DNA from 4 places in the Psychrobacter sp. K31L genome. Region 2 is predicted to be linked to each of the others. Evidence: predicted binding sites of a transcription regulator. Region 2 holds the regulator's gene; each other region holds the start of a gene.
The links. The regulator PhoB, encoded in region 2, activates phosphate uptake and scavenging genes when phosphate is short. The targets are predictions, from matches to a motif close to TGTCATNAANCTGTCATAA.
Positions count from the first base shown of each region.

Region 1: pstS (phosphate ABC transporter substrate-binding protein PstS) is a predicted target of PhoB. The motif match lies at 3,638-3,656, and genes of this name have one in related genera.
Region 3: J5X94_RS14060 (DNA translocase FtsK) is a predicted target of PhoB. The motif match lies at 3,088-3,106, and genes of this name have one in related genera.
Region 4: J5X94_RS03955 (porin) is a predicted target of PhoB. The motif match lies at 2,279-2,297, and genes of this name have one in related genera.

Region 1 is NZ_JAGKSC010000004.1:146,104-151,729, forward strand. Features, by position in the region: gene pstB (phosphate ABC transporter ATP-binding protein PstB) at 1-161, opposite strand, end outside; gene pstA (phosphate ABC transporter permease PstA) at 239-1,147, opposite strand; gene pstC (phosphate ABC transporter permease subunit PstC) at 1,237-2,190, opposite strand; gene pstS (phosphate ABC transporter substrate-binding protein PstS) at 2,399-3,565, opposite strand; TPP riboswitch at 3,869-4,013, shown strand; gene thiC (phosphomethylpyrimidine synthase ThiC) at 4,262-5,626, shown strand, end outside.
Region 2 is NZ_JAGKSC010000010.1:35,311-40,936, reverse strand. Features, by position in the region: gene J5X94_RS12760 (isochorismatase family protein) at 1-265, shown strand, start outside; gene J5X94_RS12755 (HD domain-containing protein) at 325-954, shown strand; gene J5X94_RS12750 (DUF1287 domain-containing protein) at 1,046-1,651, shown strand; gene asd (archaetidylserine decarboxylase) at 1,799-2,641, opposite strand; gene dtd (D-aminoacyl-tRNA deacylase) at 2,758-3,210, shown strand; gene phoB (phosphate regulon transcriptional regulator PhoB) at 3,354-4,058, shown strand; gene phoR (phosphate regulon sensor histidine kinase PhoR) at 4,121-5,209, shown strand; gene J5X94_RS12725 (M23 family metallopeptidase) at 5,206-5,626, opposite strand, start outside.
Region 3 is NZ_JAGKSC010000011.1:69,276-74,901, forward strand. Features, by position in the region: gene J5X94_RS14060 (DNA translocase FtsK) at 1-3,036, opposite strand, end outside; gene trxB (thioredoxin-disulfide reductase) at 3,586-4,608, shown strand; gene aat (leucyl/phenylalanyl-tRNA--protein transferase) at 4,609-5,427, shown strand; gene J5X94_RS13220 (MerR family transcriptional regulator) at 5,461-5,626, shown strand, end outside.
Region 4 is NZ_JAGKSC010000002.1:193,660-199,285, reverse strand. Features, by position in the region: gene J5X94_RS03965 (malate synthase G) at 1-474, shown strand, start outside; gene J5X94_RS03960 (porin) at 1,103-2,149, shown strand; gene J5X94_RS03955 (porin) at 2,435-3,556, shown strand; gene J5X94_RS03950 (CTP synthase) at 3,885-5,519, shown strand.

The sequences.
Region 1 (5,626 bases), on a different contig from region 2:
TTTTGTGGAATATCATGCAGTGTTTGCTTGTTAAAGCTTGCAGCATCTGGCTGAGCCATTTGTGCACTGGTCGATAAAGGGTTGGTTAATAGATTGTCTTCGGTGATATGAGACTTTTTAACCGCCGTTTTTTTAGGCGCTTTATTGATGACATCATTCATAATATTATCCAACCTAACTCAATGAAAAGTGATATAAATTTAAGTAAAAATCGACAAGGCCTGATTTTTAGTAGCTGTTATTTGCTGTGACCACGGTTGCCAATAAACCGCGCCAAAATATTCAGTATCAGTACAGACAAGGTAATCAGTAATGCCGCTGACCATGCCAAGGTATGCCAATTGTCATAAGGACTCATGGCAAACTGATAAATGGTGTTGGGCAAGTTGGCAATGGGCTTACCCATATCGGTACTGAAGTATTGATTGTTCAGCGCGGTGAATAATAACGGTGCGGTCTCACCAGTGATTCTGGCAAAGGCTAACAACACACCTGTGGTCAGTCCGGCTTTGGCAGCTTTGATCGTGACTTTGGTTACCAGCTGCCACTTTGGTGTGCCCAAGGCATAGGCCGCTTCACGGATGCTATTGGGCACTAAGTTGAGCATATTTTCTGTGGTGCGTACGACGACAGGAATAACGATTAATGCCAACGCCAATGCGCCTGCCCAACCAGAAAAGTTATTGCCTTTGACCATCAGCGCATAAATAAAGAGACCAATCACAATCGAGGGTGCTGATAGCAGAATATCGTTTAAAAAACGAGTTACCTTGCCTAGCATACTGCCTTGAGAAAATTCTGACAAATAAATACCGGTCATCAGCCCAATCGGTGCCCCGATAAACAAGCCTGAAAACGCCAACATGATTGAGCCGACAATGGCGTTGCGTAGGCCACCTGCGCTCATCGGTGGCGGGGTATCAGCCGTAAATACTGGCAACTGTACCAATCCTTGAAAACCTTCAACGAACAGGGTCAGTAAAATCCATAATAGCCAAAATAAACCAAACGCCATCGCCGACAACGCAAAGCCCAATCCAAGCTTATTCAGACGACGACGCTTGTTATAAAGGCTTTTGTTATAACGTGCCTCAAAGCTTGTCTTCGTCGGTAATGCGGTAGTAGCTCTGATAGCTTGATTAGGCATAACATTCGTTTCCCGTATCTTTTTAGATAGCCTTTTTAGATAATCTTTTTAGACAACATTAATCTCTATCGTGCTGATACAACGTTGGCTTAGCGATTGCCTGCTTTATGATCCATGCGCATGAGCATGAGCTTCGCTATGGACAGCACAATGAAAGTAATCACAAATAAGATTAAGCCTAAATGTAATAAAGATGCCAGATGCAGCTCACTAGACGCTTCGGCAAACTCATTGGCCAGCGCTGAGGTAATCGTAACCCCAGAGGTAAACAGGCTTGGACTGATATTAAAGGCATTACCAATCAAGAAAGTCACCGCCATGGTCTCGCCCAATGCGCGACCCAGCCCTAAAATAACACCACCAACCACACCAGCTTTGGTATACGGCAAAATAATCTTGAACATGACTTCCCAAGTCGTCGCGCCCATGCCATAGGCTGATTCTTTTAATAAGTCTGGCACGACGGAAAAAACATCGCGCATGGTGGCAGCGATAAAGGGAATAATCATGATGGCAAGCACCAAGGAAGCGGTAAACATCCCCAGTCCCATCGGCGCGCCTGCAAACAGTTTACCGATGATCGGTAAAGGCCCGACGTGTTCAATAAACCATGGCTGGATGTGATCGCCAAAAAACGGCGCGAAGACGAACAAGCCCCACATACCATAAATGATAGAGGGGATGCCAGCCAATAGCTCAATGGCGATACCAAGCGGTTTTTTTAGAAAAGCAGGACACATTTCGGTCAAAAATATGGCAATGCCAAAGCTCACTGGCACGGCTATCAGAATGGCGATAAACGAGGTCACTAAGGTGCCATAGATGGGTGCAAGTGCACCATATTCATTGGCGACCGTGTCCCAGTTATTACTGGTATAAAAACCTAGACCAAACTCTTGAATACTTGGCCAAGCCCCGACAATTAACGACACTAAAATACCACCTAGAGACATCAATACCAGTATGGCAAATGCTTTGGTGGAGTTAACGAATAAAGCATCGTAACGTTTTTGTTTAGCCAGTTGGGACCTTAAGTCTGTCATAAGTGTCTCAGCATTCAATAGGATAAGATTAAAAAATGAGCGTGTTTATCAGGTTTTATCACAACAAACTCAGCAGATATGAGTATCAGAAGCTATAAGTATCATTGGCTTTACGCTTAAATTCGCTGTGATAAAACCTTTCAAACAACTACCGGAGAATAGTTGTTTGAAAGGGTAATTCGATCGTTATTAAATAATGACTATCGAATTACTGAGCAGGTTTATAGACAGGCTGTCCATCGCTACCTTTTACGTCGTTCCATTTTGCTTTGAACAAGGCCACTGCCGTGTCAGAGAATGGTACATAGTCTAGTGCCATGGCATCATCATCACCTTGGCTATAAGCCCAGTCAAAGAAGTTCAACACGCCAGCGACTTGCTGAGGATTCTCTGGTTGCTTATGTACTAAGATAAAGGTGGCAGCAGCGATAGGCCATGCTTGGTCCGTCTCAGAGTTGGTGATGACTTTATAAAAGCCTTCTTGTTGTGACCAATCAATATCACCTGCCGCAGCAAAGGTCTCAGCTGATGGTTGCACGATGTTGCCAGCTGCATTTTTCAATGCCGTATGTGACATCTTGTTTTGCTTAGCGTATGCATACTCAACGTAGCCGATAGAGTTTTTCATACGGTTTACGTAGCTTGATACGCCTTCGTTACCTTTACCGCCTGCACCAGTCGCAGAGGTCGGCCATTTAACTGTTTTATCAACACCAACCGTGTCTTTCCAATCTGGTGATACTTTGGCCAGATAGTCCGTGAAGTTAAAAGTCGTACCTGAACCGTCTGAACGGAATACCGTCGTGATTGCCGCGTCTGGCAAGGTCAAATCTGGGTTCATAGCTTTGATAGCTGGGTCATTCCATTTACTGATTTTACCCAAATAGATATCTGCTAAGGTCGTACCGTCTAGCTTCAATGCGCCCGGCTCTATACCATCGATGTTGACGATTGGCACGACGCCACCGATAACCGTCGGAAACTGAATAAGGCCAGACTCTTCAAGCTCTTCAGGCGTCATCGGTGCATCAGAAGCACCAAAATCAACGGTTTTTGATTGAATTTGCTTGATACCGCCAGATGAGCCAATAGATTGATAGTTGACTTGGCCACCAGTTGCCCCATTGTAGTCATAAGACCATTTGGCATAGATAGGCTGCGGGAATGACGCACCTGCACCCGTGATATTCATGGCGATATTTTCAGCAGATTTAAAACCTGTAGTAGCAGAAGAGGCTGTTTGAGAGGTTGACTCAGCCGTTGTAACAGCGCTACTGCTAGTATCAGCAGTGGGCTCTGCCGTGTCGGTTGATTTATTACATGCCGTGAGCATTAATGTACAACTAACGGCTACTGCTAATAACGAATAACGCATGTAGGACTCCTGAAGTTTAACAACGATATGAAAAAGTATTGTTTGTGATATGCGTGCTATCTTGCCAAATCTTTATGACAGTTTGATGACAGTTGTCACAATCTTTCATTCGCTTTACATAATATTCAGGTAGCACTGCTATATTTTCAATAAATACTAATTATATCAATAATTTATAGATAACAACCTGATGCAACTATACTCATAGAAACCATCAGACGCCATCTTAAGTTGTTATATGATTAGCCAAATACTATTAGCCGTTGGTGCAGAATTTTGTTAGTATGAATAAGATTCACAACACTGACAGACTCGGGGTGCGGTGTGTTAAAGACTGGCTTTATTAAATTCGCTTTATTAAAGTAACCGCCTTTATACATTCGCTGAGAGATCACCCGCCGAACCTGATGCGGTTAGTACCGACGCAGGGAAGTCTTAAGCATATGTTATACAAGTACAAAGGGCGTGCAGAAATGCCTTTTTATTATCGCCAACCTCTACCAGTATTTTTTGTGCTGGTGGATAGCGTTAATAAACAGTTCCGTCCCTCAATCAGCAAAAGACTACTGACTACGTTTAGGTTTGATAGCGCTAGCAGGTTTTTTTACGATTGAATTTGTCCGTATCATATATGCTTACCCCCGCAGATTCTGGCGGTGTTGCCTATACTATTAGACCAACACGCTAGGACAGCATATGACTATTTCAGACATTACCTCGAACACAAAAGCTGCTCAAACTCATATCCCAGCCAATGCTTCGCTCAACGCGACTGCTAGCAAAGCGGATAAAAAAGCAGATGCCCTAAAAACCCCTGCCCATCGCCATCAAACAGACGCGCGCTTTGAAGAAGATGCCCGCGACTTGCACCGTATCTTGCCCGCTTCCCGTAAAATTTATATCGAAGGCTCAAGACCCGATATTCAAGTACCGATGCGCGAAATAACGCTTGATCCTACCCCTGTGCAAGGCCTTTCTGAGAACGAATGGGAGCCAAACCCACCGTTTTATGTCTATGACACCTCAGGTGTTTATACTGACCCCAATGCCACCATTGACCTCACCAAAGGTCTGCCAAAACTACGTGAAGGCTGGATAAACGAGCGCGGAGATACCGAGCAGTTAACAGGCCTATCAAGTCAGTATGGACAAACGCGCGCGCGTGATATCAGCACTGCCAACTTACGATTTGCTCACATTGATAAACCGCGCCGTGCCAAAGATGTTGATGGTAAAACAGGCAACGTCACGCAAATGTACTACGCACGTCGCGGCATTATTACGCCTGAAATGGAATACATTGCTATCCGTGAAACTCAAAAGCAGCATGATTTGACGGACATACGCCAACATGACGGAGAGAGCTTTGGTGCTAATACGCCGACGGTTATCACTCCTGAGTTTGTGCGTAGTGAAGTGGCCGCTGGACGTGCCATTATTCCCAATAACATCAACCACCCTGAATCTGAGCCAATGATTATCGGGCGCAATTTTTTGGTAAAAATCAACGCCAATATCGGTAACTCAGCACTCGGCTCCTCTATCGATGAAGAAGTCTCAAAAATGACGTGGGCCACACGTTGGGGCGCGGATAACATCATGGATTTGTCCACCGGCAATCATATTCACGAAACCCGCGAGTGGCTGATTCGTAACTCACCAGTGCCGATTGGTACGGTCCCTATTTATCAAGCGCTAGAAAAAGTCGATGGCGTGGCCGAAGACCTTACGTGGGAGATATTCCGTGACACCTTAATTGAACAAGCAGAGCAAGGCGTTGATTATTTCACCATTCACGCAGGTGTGTTGCTGGATTATGTGCCAATGACTGCCGGACGCCTAACAGGCATTGTGTCACGCGGCGGCTCTATCATGGCGCAGTGGTGCATGGTGCATCAACAAGAGAGCTTTTTATACACGCACTTTGAAGACATCTGCGAGATTATGAAAGCCTACGATGTCGCCTTTAGTTTGGGTGATGGCCTACGTCCGGGTTGTTTACAAGATGCCAATGACGAAGCTCAGTTTAGCGAACTCAAAACCTTGGGTGAACTGACCAAA
Region 2 (5,626 bases):
GCAAAATCGAAGCATTGTCCTATTATTTGGTGTCGAAGCCCATGTTTGCGTCATGCAAACGGCGCTGGATTTATTGGATAATGGGATGCAGCCAGTTATTATTGGCGATGCCGTTGGGTCGCGCTTTCCTTATGACAAAAAGCAAGCCATTCGCCGTATTCGACGCGCTGGCGGCGTGATTACGACAGTAGAATCCATTCTGTTTGAATTATGCCGCAGTAGCCAAGACCCTGCCTTTAAGACTATTAGTAATTTGATTAAGTAGCGGATGCAATACAGCGCTTGATAAGACAGGCGCTGTATTGCATTTAATCAGAGAGAAATATGTCCTCAAACACACCTATAAAACTGACCAATCCAACGCGCGATGCAAATATTAAGATAGATGACGTCACGCATTTTTTATTAGAGCTTGATGCCCTAAAACGTGTCAATCGACGCAGCTATGTGACGGGGACGACTCGCTTGGAAAACTCTGCTGAGCACTCATGGCATTTAGCAATGGCATGCTGGTCAATCGCTGAATTGTTTGAGTTAGACGTCAATCATGAAAAATTGCTTAAGATGGCACTGGTGCATGATTTGGGTGAGATTGATGCGGGCGATACTTTTTTATATGCTGATACCCGTCGTGATGCGCACTTCGAAGAGCGCGAGGGTATTGCTCGATTACAACGCGAACGCGGTAACGGGATTGTTGATTTAAGTGAGATCTGGGAGGAGCAGGAGACAGGTAATAGCAAAGAGGCTGATCTACTTAGAGTGGTCGATCGTTTATTGCCATTTTTGCTTAATTTAAATACTGAGGGCAAAACGTGGATTAAGCTTGGTGTTACACGCTCGCAAGTGGCAGGGGCGCATGAATTTATCAAAGACAGCTTTCCTCCCATCCATGATTGGTTATCACAAAACATTGAATACGCGACCCAGCAAGGGTGGTTGGTTGATAAGTAAATTGATAGCGTCACCTTGTTACTGACTCGCAACGTTTGACGCTGTTTAAAATCTTTATATTGAATAGTGTTAATAATAATAGAGAGGTTCCATGCACTTATTTAAAAACTATAAAACATGGTGCAAATCGCTAGCCTTTGTCAGCATGCTGGGACTAGCGCAAATGGCGCAAGCGCTTGCTCCTATCAGTGATGGCGATAAATTGGCGCACGATGCTAAAAAACAGATTGGTGTCACGGTGAGTTATGATCCTACTTACCGTAAGCTGGACTTTCCGCGTGGCGATGTACCAATAGAGACTGGCGTCTGTACCGATGTGATTGTCCGTGCTTATCGTTTGCAAAATGTGGATTTGCAGCAATTGATCAACCATGATATGAAATCAAATTGGTCGGGCTACCCAAAGATTTGGGGCTTAAAGTCAACGGACAAAAATATCGATCATCGACGCGTGCCCAACCTTGAAACGTTTTTTGCACGTCATGGACAGACGTTATCTACGACTGATAAAAGCAGTTTTCAAGCGGGAGACGTTGTGTCATGGCGGCTGCCAAAGGGTAACTTGCCGCACATCGGTATCGTCTCAGATAAAGTAGCTGCTGATGGTACGCCGCTGATTATTCATAATATCGGAAGTGGTGCGCAGGAGGAAAACATCCTATTTGCTTATCCTATCCATAAGCATTTTCGATATTGATAAAGGCTTTTGCACAAGGTAGCCCAAAGTAGTAAAAACAAGCAATACAAAATGGAAGTAGTACAAACTAACAGCCATTAAAAAACCCAGTTAAACGTCATTATCTACGTTTAACTGGGCTTTTCAGTATTATGAGTTTCTTACAAATTAAGCTTGCTGAGCTTTTGCTTCACCCAATAACTGTCCCATTTTTACCACGCTATTGGCTTTCATGCTGTCCTGCCAATCTGCTTTTGCGGCTTTTGGCAAAACGACAATCGCCGTTGAACCCAAATAAAAGCGTCCAAGCTCAGCGCCTTTTTCAAAGCTCATATTGTGCTCTGATTCTTGGATGTCCTCAGTGCGGCTGATTTTGCCAGTGGCGACGGTTTCGATGCCAGCGACGATCATAGCACCGACCATCACCACGGCAGCTTTGCCATATTTCGTATCAAATAAACAGACCAAACGCTCGTTACGAGCAAATAAATCAGGCACGTTCTCGGCCGTGGTATTATTGACAGAGAACAGTGTGCCTGGCACATAGCGGGTCTTAGTCAGTGTACCCGCAAATGGCATATGCACACGGTGGTAATTACTAGGCGCGAGATAAACAGTCGCAAAGCTACCATCAGCGAAGTAGCTACCATCTTCGCTGTCAGCAAGTAATTGGCCAACATCATAATGACGACCTTTAGCCTGTAGTAGTTTATGGTCTTCAATTTGACCTAGCTGCGAGATGATACCATCAGCAGGACTGACAATACCGTTGGCGCTGCTGTCGATAGTACGTGCATTTTCTTTGAGCTCACGGGTAAAAAAGTCATTAAAGCTCTCATAAGCATTAAAGCTCTGACGCTCATACTCACCTAAGCTGACGCCGTAAGCTTTGGCAAAGCCACGAATAAAGGCACGTTTGACGTACGGATGACGGCTGGCGGCTAGACGCCCAGCGACTTTACTCAGCTGCTGCTGCGGGACAAGCTGTTGTAAGGTGGTAAATACATTCATAATAAGGCTACCAAAATAGGATTGGAAATAAGAATAAAAATTAGGCAAGTTAATGGCTGTATTTTATCATGGACAGCACATTATTGTCTGAGCATAATCTGTTAAGGAATCAGTAAATGAAAGCACTTATACAACGGGTGAGCCATGCCAACGTCGTCGTCGATCAGCATTGTATTGGCAAAATCGATCATGGGATATTGGCATATATTGGCTTGGGGCATGAAGATAGCCTGCAAACTGCCCAACGCATGATCGACAAAATCTTGGCCTATCGTATTTTTGAAAACGATGAAGATCCTGCCAAGGTCGGTAAACTGGATAAAAATGTGCAACAGGTCTGTGGCGGACTGTTGTTGGTGTCGCAATTTACTTTGATGGCAAAAACAGACAAGGGTCGTCGCCCTGACTTTGGTGGTGCGATGGCACCTGATGCTGCTCAAGTGCTGTTTGCACAACTGGTTGATTATGCCAACACTCAGCATCACAATGTTGCCACTGGTCAGTTTGGCGCTGATATGCAAGTTGCCAGCGTCAATGATGGGCCCTTAAACTTTTTATTAGAAGTATAAAAATTATCTGTCATCAAGCTGTCATAATTAGTCCGTTTAATAAGTAGCAACAGGCGAATGTCCGTCGCCTATTTTTGTACTTTGATTTTTGGGTGCTAACTTTTTGAACGCTGATATTTTGACTATAATAATAAGGTTGCCGTATGTACAATGAGCAAATTTTGATCGTCGAGGATGAGCCTGCGATTCGTGAAATGATTGTGATGACGTTAGGGATGGCTGGATTTGATAGCTTGCAGGCCGCCGACGCATCAGAGGCACATCAGCAAGTGGTCGATCACCGTCCGGCGCTCATATTATTGGATTGGATGCTGACCGGCGAAAAAAGCGGTATTGATTTTTGTCGTATGCTCAAAAACGACGATTTGCTCGCTGAGATACCGGTTATTATGCTAACCGCCAAAAGTGAGGAAGACAGTAAGGTTCATGGTCTTGATGCAGGTGCTGATGACTATATGACCAAGCCTTTTTCGACACGAGAATTAATCTCAAGAATCAAGGCAGTGCTACGTCGTAGTAGTACATTGAGCGCCGACAAGCCTATCGAAATCGGCAAGCTTAGCTTAGATCCCAAAAGCCAGCGCGTAACGGCGGCGGGCCAGCTCATTGACATAGGACCGACAGAGTATCGGTTGTTGGCATTTTTTATGAGTCATCCAGAGCGTGCGTATACACGGACACAGCTGCTAGATCAGGTTTGGGGCGGCAATGTCTATATTGAAGATCGAACGATTGATGTCCATATTCGGCGTTTACGTAAATTACTACAGCCTTATGACTGTGCTACGCTGATACAAACGGTGCGCGGTACTGGGTATCGGTTTTCCAGCTTGATTGAATCCAATTAGATTAAGATAGAACAAGTCGTGGCAAACGTAAAACAACGCAGAAGATAGTAGTAAGGATAACGATGACGATAATGCCGATAAAAAATGAGCAACAGGGTGAGCAAGAGCAGGTTGCCCAGCACAATACAACAAATCAACTCAAAAAAATCCGCAGTGCCTTACTAGCACTACGGGATGCGGTCATTTTGCTCAATGATGATGATGGTTTGGAATGGTGGAATCAGGCAGCGGAAGATTTATTGTTATTGCAGTCAAGCAATAAAGGTCAAAGCATTTTTGACTTTATCACCGTGCCTGAATTTCGCCAGTATTATCAGGCTATCACGCCACCGAGCGATGGTGTGCACATGGTGTCATGGCGAGATCCTAAACGTTATCTAAAGTGTGAACTGACGCCTTTCGGTGATGAAAAACTACTGATAATTTATGATGTGACACGCTTGCAGCATTTAGAGCAAATGCGCCGTGACTTTGTGGCCAATGTCTCGCATGAGCTGCGTACGCCATTGACCGTACTGATGGGCTATCTAGAAAATTTCTCCGATCAAGAGGATATGCCCCCGCAGTGGCGGCGTGGTTTTGAGCTAATGACCCAGCAGACTGCTCGTATGAATAGGATTGTGAATGACTTACTGCTATTGTCTCGCATCGAAATAGAAGAGACGCATGAGCTAAATGATATTGATATGACCAAGTTACTGACGCATATCTATGATGATGCGCAGGCGTATAACCAAGAATATGGTCATACTATTCATTTGCAGATAGACACTTACGATGGACTGTATGGCTCAGAGATGTATTTAACGAGCGCCTTATCCAATTTAGTGATTAATGCCATCAAATACACGCCAAAGGGTGGCAACATCGCTATCAGCTGGACAAAAACATCGGAAGGCTGCCGCTTTGCCGTCGAAGATGATGGTCTCGGTATTGCGCCCCAGCATATCGAGCGCCTGACGGAACGCTTCTATCGCATCGATAGCGGACGCAGCCGTGCTACGGGTGGTACGGGCTTAGGGTTGGCAATTGTAAAACATGTCTTATATCAACATGAGGCGCAACTAACCATAGAGTCGGTAGAAGGCAAAGGCTCGACCTTTAGTGCAGTATTTCCTAGCGCTTATGTACGTTCTGCCCATGCGCCTTAATCTTTTTGTAAAAGTGGGTAGGGGTTCACTGCGCTGCCATTGATATAAATACCATAATGAACATGGGTTGGCGTTCCTTTAGCATTACCGCTGTCGCCAACATAGCCAATGATATCACCAGCATTTACCCAGTCATTGGGTACGATGTCGGCATAATCCTCTAGATGGGCGTAATAATGTCCTGCGCCGCCCGGTCCGACCACCATTACCACGCGTCCCCCTAATGTATTTTCGCCAACTTTGCTGACGATGCCTTGCGTCGTAGCTTGTACCGGTGTGCCCCGCGCTGCAAAAATATCAATGCCCTCATGGGAGCGCCCTTGGCTACGTGCTGCGCCCCAAGTGTCGGTTAGATGCTGCTCTGGTAGTGGACTGGGAAGGCTGTTTTCTATGGGCAACTCTTGCTGCAATAAACTC
Region 3 (5,626 bases), on a different contig from region 2:
TTCATCGCTGACATACGCCCCGTGCACACGGTCTGGCTCAATTTGCCCTGGGCCTAAAAACAGCATATCACCATTACCAAGCATGTCTTCTGCACCGCCACTGTCTAGAATCGTCCGTGAATCCACTTTTGAGTTCACACGTAACGCTGCACGCACTGGGATATTGGCTTTAATTAGACCGGTAATGACATCGACCGATGGACGCTGGGTGGCAAGCATTAAATGGATGCCTGCCGCGCGTGATTTTTGTGCTAAGCGCGTGATCAGTTCTTCAGCTTGTTTACCGACTTGCATAATCATATCGGCAAACTCATCCGCGACAATGACAATCATCGGCAAGGTTTTGAGCTTTGGTGCTTGGCTGATGCTCACGCTATCATTGGGTCGCCATAATGGATCGAGCATTGGATTGCCCGATTTTTCAGCAGCGATGACCTTTTTATTAAACTCATTAAGCTTACGTACCTTTAATAAGCTCATCAACTGATAGCGGCGCTCCATTTCTGCCACACACCATGACAAAGCACTGGCGGCTTCAGTCATATCGGTAACGACTGGCGTCAGTAGATGCGGGATATCGTTATAGTTTGCCAGCTCAAGCTGCTTTGGATCAATCAAAATCAGGCGCAGCTCGTTCGGTGTATATTTGAGTAGCATAGAGAGTAGCATTGAATTGACTAATACTGATTTACCAGAGCCTGTGGTACCCGCAACCAACATATGCGGCGCGCGCGCAAGGTCAGTAATAATAGCATTACCACCGATATCCTTACCCATCGCCATGCTGATTTGGGCTTTAGGATCTTGGAATTTTTCGGTATTCAACAGCTCAATCAAACGCACCATTTCGCGTTGTTTGTTCGGCACTTCGATACCGATATAAGGCTTGCCCGGGATGACTTCGACCACACGCAAAGATGCCATTGATAATGACCGTGCCAAATCACGTGAAATACCCGTAACTTTACTGGCTTTTACCCCAGCAGCAAGCTCTACTTCAAAGCGTGTAACGACTGGCCCCGGAATGGCATTGACTACTGCGGCCTTAACATTGAATTCTTGTAATTTAATCTCTAATAGCTCTGACAGCTTATCAAGCTCAGCGATGGTATAGCTTGGCTTACGATCAGGATCTGGCTTATCTAAAATAGAGATCTCTGGGATAGGCGTTAAGCTACTGCGATAGGCGGCCGTTTGCATCGAGCGTGATTTTTGACTAAAAGCGCCATCGTCACTGATATGCGGCATAACGGGCGTATCGCTATTATCATCGCGGCTGTCATCCTCAGGCATCATATCCGTAATATGGTTGCCGCTATCACCCTCTGGCACCGCAAAGCTGACCGTTGGCTTAGATGCGGCTATCGGTTCAGCAGCTGGCGCTGAAACGTTAGTTTCTACCTTAGGAGGTAATGTTGGGTTGGTCGGTGGCGTATTTGTCGGGGTCATATCAGCGACTGGTGCGACGATACTTACATCATCCTCTTCTAGAGCAGGACTTTGTATTGACAATGAGCTTTCCCATTGCTCTTCATTTGATAACTTGTCTGATGACCCAGCAGAGGCGTCATAAGTATTCTCTACTGCCGTTTTTAGTGCTGGCTGTTCAGGTTTATTAGTATCTTCTTCTGTTTCTTGATAAGGTGAAACAGGCGCATGTTCTGACAACCAAGACTCTGCCAATGTATCAACCGTTTCGTTCGTTTCATCTGTTGCATGGTTGTCATCTGATGACATAGTCTGAGGCGCATCGGCAAAATTAGGCGCGATTTGCTTGCTTGCTGTCTCTGTAATTGCTTGCTCGACCTCTTCTTTATTAGGATTGACGGTAGAGCTCGCGCTTGGTGTCTCCAGCTCTAGCGTTGCCATGTCTGTTGACGTATCTGTTGCCGTGTTTATAGACACTGCTGTCTCTTTTGGCGACTCAGCATTATTGATATAAGCAGGGGCAACAGAATCAGCATCATGAGTAGCGCTATGAATGCTTTGGTCGTAAATAGCCATATCGCTTGCCAATAAGTCATCAACAGTATTAGCATCATTCCAAGCAAAGCTCGGCTCTACTTTACGGCTAGGAGTCGTGACAGGGCTTGGGGTAGTAGATACCTTGTTATCACTAAAGTTGCTTACGCCAGCGCTGCTAGGCGTGGCAGGTACGCTTTGTAAATGCTCACCCTCACCCACTGCGGATCCTTGCGTGGCTGCTGCCATAGAAGCTTTTACACTGGCACCCAAGCCAGAACTCGCTAAAAATTCGGTGAGTACATGATTAAAGCGACCACTGCTATCGGATTGTTGCGTATTAGCATCATGCTCAGTTGCTTGCAGCTCAAGGGGCAGCTGGTCATACTCTGGAACAGCGCGCGATGCTTTTTCGTCGGTTAGGGCTTCATTATTTTGCTGACGACTATTTTCAGCGGCCTGCACACTCTCATACTTATTATCTTGGTTTTTTACACCAGAACCAAGCCATGACAGGGTCATAATTTTTTGGTATATCGCGAGCCAATGAATATTAAAAGCAAAGGTTGCCGTAATAATTACGAATACCGTTAAAAAAACCACACTCCCCCACTGCGACAATAATTGAGCCAAACGCGCTTGCAGTTCGAGACCGATGATACCACCCGCGACCCCTGTCAGACCTGTGGTAACTGGATCTGCTATTTGCTGCACTAAAGCGACCAACTGCGCAAATAAGGCGCTGGCACTTAGAATCAAAAACACGTAAGCGACTACGCGTAGCAACCAAAACGTTGGCTTATTGTCCCACCAAATAAGAATGGACTCATAGACCACAAACGCCAACAACCACCATGCGCCAAAACCAAAAAAGCTATAAAGCAGATCAGACAACCACGCCCCCATCTCGCCACCCATATTGTTAATGGTGGTCATGTCACTACTGATGTGCGACCAACTAGGATCGTTGCCTGTATACGTCATCAAAATGACAAACAGATAAACGGCCAGTATTAACCCAAGGAGGGTAAATATTCCCTTTTTTAAATACTCAATAAGCGGTGCTGATATCACGTAAAATCTGCCTTGTTATTAATACTAAATGGTCGCCAGTGCATGACTAAGCCTAATCATGCTGACATAAAGTGTTGACATAAATGTACCGAGCGAAGTGTTTGTTTGGCATGTGCCGATCATAGAGTCTTTAAATAACCATTATCGCTTGGCTCCTACTACACTTGGCATAACTTCTTATAATAACAAATACATAGGTGCAGTGGCGACAGTCTTATAAAGAAAGCGTGTAAGAAAGTAAATCAATAGACACTTTGCGCAAGAAAACAGCTGGTTAGCAAAACACTAGTGGCAAAATATTGCTCACTGTATTGCCTAAATTCTATAAAATAGCCTCTGTTTTTTGCACTTATATTCCAAAGCTATTTATTCTTTGATTCTAATGATACCTATGTTTGTTTTAGCAAACTTGCACTTTTTGCCGTATGCCCTTATGTTATTATCACACAGCAATTAGAAAAACTATATTAGTCGCACCTTTTGATATTTGTCTTTTTATTATATTTATCACTCACATTTTTAATTCGTATATTTTGCAAGGAACCACTCATGGCAACTGATACTATCGCTCCACGTCACGAAAAGCTCATTATTTTAGGCTCAGGCCCTGCGGGTTACTCTGCCGCGGTCTATGCTGCGCGCGCTAACCTCAAGCCCGTTATGGTCACTGGTATGGAAGTGGGTGGACAATTAACCACCACCACCGAAGTCGACAACTGGCCAGGCGATGCTCATGATTTGACAGGCCCTGCACTGATGGAACGCATGAAGGCTCATGCTGAACGTTTTGGTACAGAATTGGTTTATGACCATATCAATGATGTCAATCTGAATGAACGCCCTTTTCAATTGACAGGTAACAATGGCACCTATACTTGTGATGCCTTGATTATCTCAACGGGTGCGTCTGCACAGTATTTGGGGCTAGAGTCAGAAACCAAATTTAAAGGTTTGGGCGTGTCAGCTTGTGCCACTTGCGATGGGTTCTTTTACAAAGACCAAAAAGTCGCGGTGATTGGTGGTGGTAATACAGCAGTCGAAGAAGCACTATATTTATCTAACATTGCCTCTGAAGTCACGTTAGTGCATCGCCGTGATGGTTTACGCTCTGAAAAAATCTTACAAGATAAATTGTTCGAAAAAGCCAAGAATGGCAACGTCAAAATCGAATGGAACCATCAAGTAAAAGAAGTCGTCGGTGATGACATGGGCGTAAATGGTGTAGTTATTGAATCTATGATTGATGGCAGTACCAAGCAACTAGATGTATTTGGTATGTTTGTCGCCATTGGTCACAAGCCTAATACCGATCTATTCAAAGGGCAGCTCGACATGAAAGACGGCTATCTTATCGTTAACAGTGGCCTAAATGGTAATGCCACACAAACCAGTATCGAAGGTGTGTTTGCAGCAGGCGACGTGGCTGATCACGTCTATCGTCAAGCCATCACTTCTGCTGGCACTGGCTGTATGGCCGCGCTTGATGCTGAAAAATACTTGGATGCCATTGGCGAAGCCACTGCGTTAGACCATACTTATGCGTCAACGCTGACTGCTGATCAAGAAGACTAAATGAACAGCTTCTCACAATATAACGCCAATAACAACGAGCAGCTTATCACGCCTGAGACCTTAAAAAGTCTTGGGCGTTATGACTTTCCTGATCCTATTTCTATTGATCCTGATGGAGTGGGTATTGTCGCCATGGGCGGCGACTTAGCGCCCGAGACGCTTATATCTGCTTATGCGCAAGGATTGTTTCCTTGGTTTAATGAAGATGAGCCTATCGCTTGGTGGTGTCCTGAACCGCGCTGCGTGATTGTGCCGACCGACTATCAACCCAGCAAATCTCTGCGTAAGCAAGCAAGCCGCGCGCGTTGGCAAGTGACACTCAATCAAGCTTTTGATGACGTCATTCACGCCTGTAGTTTACCGCGCAGTGATGGTCTCAATACTGAGCTGCCTGAAGGTGAGCACACGTGGATTCATGATGAGATGATCGAGGCTTATACCAAACTACATGCTCATGGATTTGCACATAGTATCGAAGTTTGGGATGACGCAGGCACACTTATTGGTGGATTGTATGGATTAAAAATAGGCAATATCTATTTTGGCGAGTCGATGTTTCACCGTGCATCCAACGCCTCTAAGTTAGCATTTTGGGGTTTGATGCGCTTATGTGAGCAGAGCAACGTTGCGCTCGTAGACTGCCAATTACCCAATGAGCATCTCATGAGCTTAGGCGCGACCACCCTACCACGTGCTGAATTTCTTTCCCAATTGGATACGCTAATAGCCACTCATTCAGTCAAGTGGCAAAAGAACTCTCACAAGTCCCTAAGTGTATCGCTCCTTGATAGCAAGGAATCTTGGCAGCTCAACTCATGATGGTGGTGACAGCGACAAAACAACGAGATTATTATGACACCTGATACATCATTTTTATTAATTGGAAAGCTGGCGAGCGAAGCCAATACCACCAAAGACACAGTGCGTCATTATGATGAGCTGGGGCTACTCAAGTCGCGTAAGCGACAAGCAGGCTCACGGCTCTATACTGAGTTTCATCCTGAATGCATTGAGCGCA
Region 4 (5,626 bases), on a different contig from region 2:
TCACGTGAGCGTGCCAGTTTAGACGATATCTTGACCATTCCATTGGCGAAAGACACCAACTGGACAGACGAAGAGAAACAGCAAGAGCTTGAAAACAATGCTCAGGGCATCCTAGGTTACGTCGTACGCTGGGTAAACCAAGGCGTTGGTTGTTCTAAAGTCCCTGACATCAATGACGTTGGTCTCATGGAAGATCGTGCGACCTTGCGGATATCGAGCCAACACATTGCCAACTGGTTGCATCATAACGTCGTGAGCGAACAGCAAGTGATGGATACGATGAAGCGTATGGCAAAAGTCGTCGATGAGCAAAATGCAGGCGATAGTGACTATCAGCCAATGGCAGATAACTTTGAACACTCTTATGCGTTCAAAGCGGCTTGTGATTTGGTGTTTAAAGGTCGCGAGCAGCCAAGTGGCTATACTGAGCCACTATTGCATCAAGCGCGTCTTGACCTCAAAGCAAATGCCTAAAACGATAGGTTAAGTATCATGTTTGCTCATGTAACCTAAGTGCTATTTAAGCCTCTAGGCGTGATCAGGCATTGATGTATCTTACCCATTTGTGACTGTCATATGTGTCAGAAATATGACAAACAATTCTTTATGAGCGCTATTTATTTATCAATAAGTAGCGCTTTTTTTGGGTCAATGTATCGTATTTATTACCGCCAATTAATATTATCAGTAATGATATTAATTAATGGGTATCGTATCTATTTGAGTCGACAGGGGTTTTTTCGTAACGGTTCAAATATGACAAAGCATTTGTTATTCGATAGTAGATGTATCGAAAAAGCAAAAAAAAATGTTGCAAATTATGTCAAAGTTGTTATGCTTGTATTCGAAGTATGAGTTTGGTAACGGATGTTACGCAACGGAGTGATAAAGACCAAAGATTACATGGCAGTTACGTTCTAATCCCAGTCATGTGAGTCATGGTTTTTTTTGTCTTATTGTAGTAGAAATTCGCCACACTTGTTTTAGACCAATCTCGGTAGCCAGTTACACATTATATCTTTGAGGATTTGTGACGATACCATTATGGGCGCCAGCTAATCATAGCTTGCTCATTACTACAATTGTAAAGTGGAGATACCCCATGAAAAAACTACTTTTAGCTACAGCCATCGCAGCCCTATCTGTATCTGCAGCCAACGCAGCACCTACTGTTTATGGTAAAGCTTTCGTTACTGCTGACTATGTAAACGCTGAGCGTGATGGTAACGATGATCAATTCGACGTAGACAGTGATTCAGTACAAATCAACTCAAACATTTCACGCCTTGGTTTTAAAGGTTCTGAAGCAATGACTGCTAACACTGATGTTATCTATCAGTTAGAGTATGGCATTGCCATCGACGGTACTGATGACAATATTGGTTTTAAAAGCCGTGATACCTATCTTGGTCTAAATAACAAGCAATATGGTCAATTCCGCTTTGGTCGTAACTACTCAGTAACTGACTACATCAACAACGTTACTGTTACTGAAGGTTTTTGGGATAATTTAGGTGTTAGTAATCTTGATATGGAAGGCGATGTTCTTGATGCTGTAACTATGGCTGATGGCGGCCGTGTCAATGACTCTATCGTATGGATTGCCCCTAAATACAACGGCTTGCCTTTAGAGCTTGCTCTACAGTACGGTGCAGACGAGCGCTTTGTAACTGACAGTGACGACCGTGACAGTGGTTATGGTGCTTCATTGATGTTTGACCAAGGTACAGGCTTTACTGCTGGTGTTGCTTACGAAAAAGACATGAGCCAAGCTGGTGATCTTTTACGTGGTAGTGCTACCGTTGACCTAGGTAAATACATGGCTTATCCAGTTATGTTAGGTGCAATGTATCAAGTAGCTGATTTCGATGGCGGCGATGAAGATGAAAAAGGTCTAATTGTAAGCGCTGAAATGGGTCTAGCTAACTTTGCTCGTCCAGCATCTGTATATGTACAGTACAATGGTACTGAAAACTTGGCTGGTTTTGATAACCGTGATTCAGATCAAGTTGTTGTAGGTGGCAAATATAACTTTAAAGACAACATGATTGCTCATGCTTATGTTGGTAACAACTCTGCTGAAGACAAGAATAGTAATACTGATCTTGACGTATTCGCACTTGGTGGCGGTCTAGAATACTTATTCTAGTATCACACTCAAGTAGATAGTACAAAAAGACTCATCCTTCGGGATGAGTTTTTTTATGCGAAAAAAGAAAGTAGCCCTTCATTGTAATCAGTCTTAAAATAGATAGTTACAGGCATGTAAATTTTGTTCTTTCATCTTACTGTAATATTTGCTTGATAAAGTAGTGTCTAAGCCGTTCTGGTGGCTCGTTATATATCATGGTCTTGGGAGTTTGTAGCAATACCATTGTACATGCCAGTCAATCTTAGCCAATTTATCACTCAAATCGTCAAGTGGAGATACCCTTTGAAAAAATTACTTTTAGCCTCAGCAATTGCAACGCTATCAGTTTCTGCCGTTCAAGCCGCGCCAACGGTCTATGGCAAAGCATTCGTCACTGCTAACTATGTCAACGCTGAGCTTGATCGTCAGTCTATGGATCTGCCTAACGACACTATCAATATCAATGAAGACAGCAGCTCAGTACAAGTCAGCTCGCATTCTTCACGTCTAGGGTTCAAAGGGTCCGAAGCAATCACTGCTAATACTGATGTGATTTATCAATTAGAGTATGGCATCAAGATCGATGACAGCGGTAGCAGCAACATTGGTTTTAAAAGCCGTGACACCTATCTAGGTTTTAAAAACAAAGACTACGGTCAATTTCGCTTTGGTCGCAACTACTCAGTGTCAGATTACGTCAACAACGTAACCGTTAACGAAGGTTATTGGGATAATATAGGCTCAAGCTCTCTTGGTGGTGATGGTACGCTGAGTGAGGCGCTTACCTTGACTGATGGTGAGCGTATTAATAACTCAATCGTATGGATTGCACCCAAATACAATGGTCTACCATTAGAGCTTGCCTTACAATACGGTGCTGATGAGTCTTTTGTCTCTGATAGCGATGATCGTGACAGTGGCTTTGGTGCTTCATTGATGTTTGATCCAGGTACTGGCTTTACTGCAGGTGTTGGTTATGACAAAGACATGAGCGTCACAGGTGAGATTCTACGTGGTAGTGCCAGTGTCGATTTGGGCAAATACATGGCTTATCCAGTGAAGCTAGGCGCGCTATACCAGCAAGTTGATTTTGATAATTCAGATGATGAAGAGAAAGGGTTGGTCGTTAGTGCTGAGATGGGTCTAACTAACTTTGCTCGCCCAGCGTCTGTTTATCTTCAGTATGATAAGACTGAGAACTTGGCTGGCCTTGGTGGCAACGACTCAGACCAAATTGTATTGGGCGGTAAATATAAGTTCAAAGACAATATGATTGCTCATGCTTATATCGGTCAAAACTCTGCAGATTTAGAGAACGGTCTGCTCGTTGTCAGAAACAATGCTGATGACACCATTGACTCAGTTAAAGCTCGTGGTGATGCGGATGTATTTGCTATCGGTGGCGGTTTAGAATATAAATTCTAACTCAACATAGTCAGTTTAATATAAAAAAGAGACAGTGTGACGGATATGAATTTTTTGTAGCCTCTGTCTGCGCTTGCACAGCAAGCAAGAAAAATTTGTACCAGTCACGCATTATAATGTCGTGTATCTATTTTATTTAGTATCGACTATATGCTGCATAAATACTCTGCTAAAAAGCTCATCCTTCGGGGTGAGTTTTTTTATTATGCGGTTTTAATCAATAAACATTGAGCAAAAACCAAGAGTTTCGGATAGTTTGCGCTTTTGCCCTATATTTTTTGGCGTATCTTTAGTAAAATCCTTCTTTACCAATTACCGAAAGAGTACTATGACCAAGTTTATATTTGTGACCGGTGGGGTAGTGTCCTCACTAGGAAAAGGTATCACTGCTGCTTCTCTTGCTGCGATACTCGAAGCGCGCGGTGTGAACGTGACAATGACCAAGATGGATCCGTATATTAACGTCGATCCAGGTACCATGAGTCCGTTCCAGCATGGCGAAGTGTTCGTCACTGAAGATGGGGCGGAGACGGATTTAGATTTGGGTTATTATGAGCGTTTTTTACGCCACTCTAAGATGAGTAAGAGTAATAACTTTACCAGCGGTCGCATCTATCAGAATGTACTGAATAAAGAGCGCCGCGGCGAATACCTTGGCGGTACTGTGCAGGTTATCCCGCATATCACTGATGAGATTAAGAGCAAAATCCTTGCCAGTGGCGAGGGTTATGATATCGCTATTATTGAGATTGGTGGTACGGTCGGTGATATCGAGTCGCTGCCCTTTATGGAAGCGGTACGCCAGATGCAAGTAGAGCTAGGTCGCAATCGCGCCATGCTGATGCATTTGACCTTGGTACCTTATATTGCCAGTGCCGGCGAAACCAAAACCAAGCCTACCCAGCATTCGGTTAAAGAGCTTCGTTCTATTGGTTTACAGCCTGATGTCTTAATTTGCCGCTCTGATCATCATATCTCACAAGACAATCGCCGTAAGATTGCATTGTTTACCAATGTCGAAGAACGCGCGGTCATCATGTGTGAAGATGCGCAAAGTATTTATCAAATACCGCGTACCCTTTATGAGCAAGATCTTGATGATTTGATTTGTGAGCGCTTTGGTTTGGACGTACCTGAAGCAGATTTGAGCGATTGGGACAAAGTGGTTGAAGCCCAGCTCAATCCTGAATCAACGGTCACCGTAGCGATGGTCGGCAAATACGTCGAGCTGCCTGATGCGTACAAGTCAATTAACGAAGCATTATTACACGCTGGTATCACTCATAAAGTAGATGTGAAAATTGATTATATCGATGCCGAACGTTTGGAAGGCGACGATGTTTTATTTGCACAGCTTCATGATGCCGATGCTATCTTAGTGCCCGGTGGCTTTGGTGAGCGCGGTACCATGGGTAAAATGAAAGCCATTACTTATGCTCGCGAAAACAACGTGCCATATTTGGGTATTTGCCTTGGTATGCAGTTGGCCGTTATCGAATACGCACGTAATGTGATGAGTATCGATGCCAACTCTTCTGAGTTCGATCGCAAGACTGCTGAGCCAATTATTGGTCTGATCACTGAATGGTTAGATGAGCGCGGCGAGCTACAGATTCGCAGTGACGACTCGGACCTTGGTGGCACCATGCGTTTAGGCGCACAGCAAGCCGAGCTGGTCGCTGGTAGCAAGCTGAGCCAAATCTATGGCGCTAGCAATATCACGGAGCGTCATCGCCATCGTTATGAGATGAACAACCGTTATATCGAGCCATTAGAGCAAGCAGGCATGACGATATCGGGTTATTCTGCCAAGCAGCATTTGGTTGAGTCGGTTGAGATTAGCGAGCATCCATGGTTTGTCGCCGTACAGTTCCATCCTGAATTTACCAGCTCGCCACGTGGTGGTCATCCACTGTTTAACAGCTTTGTGAAAGCCGCAAAAAATCATAGCGAAACAAAGTAATCGTTAAAATGTGAAGTGTTGTGAAATATAGTGTGAAAGCGTTATTTTCACCAAAAAAGACTGATCTACGGATTGGTCTTTTTTTTGCTTAATTTGATGGGTGATAA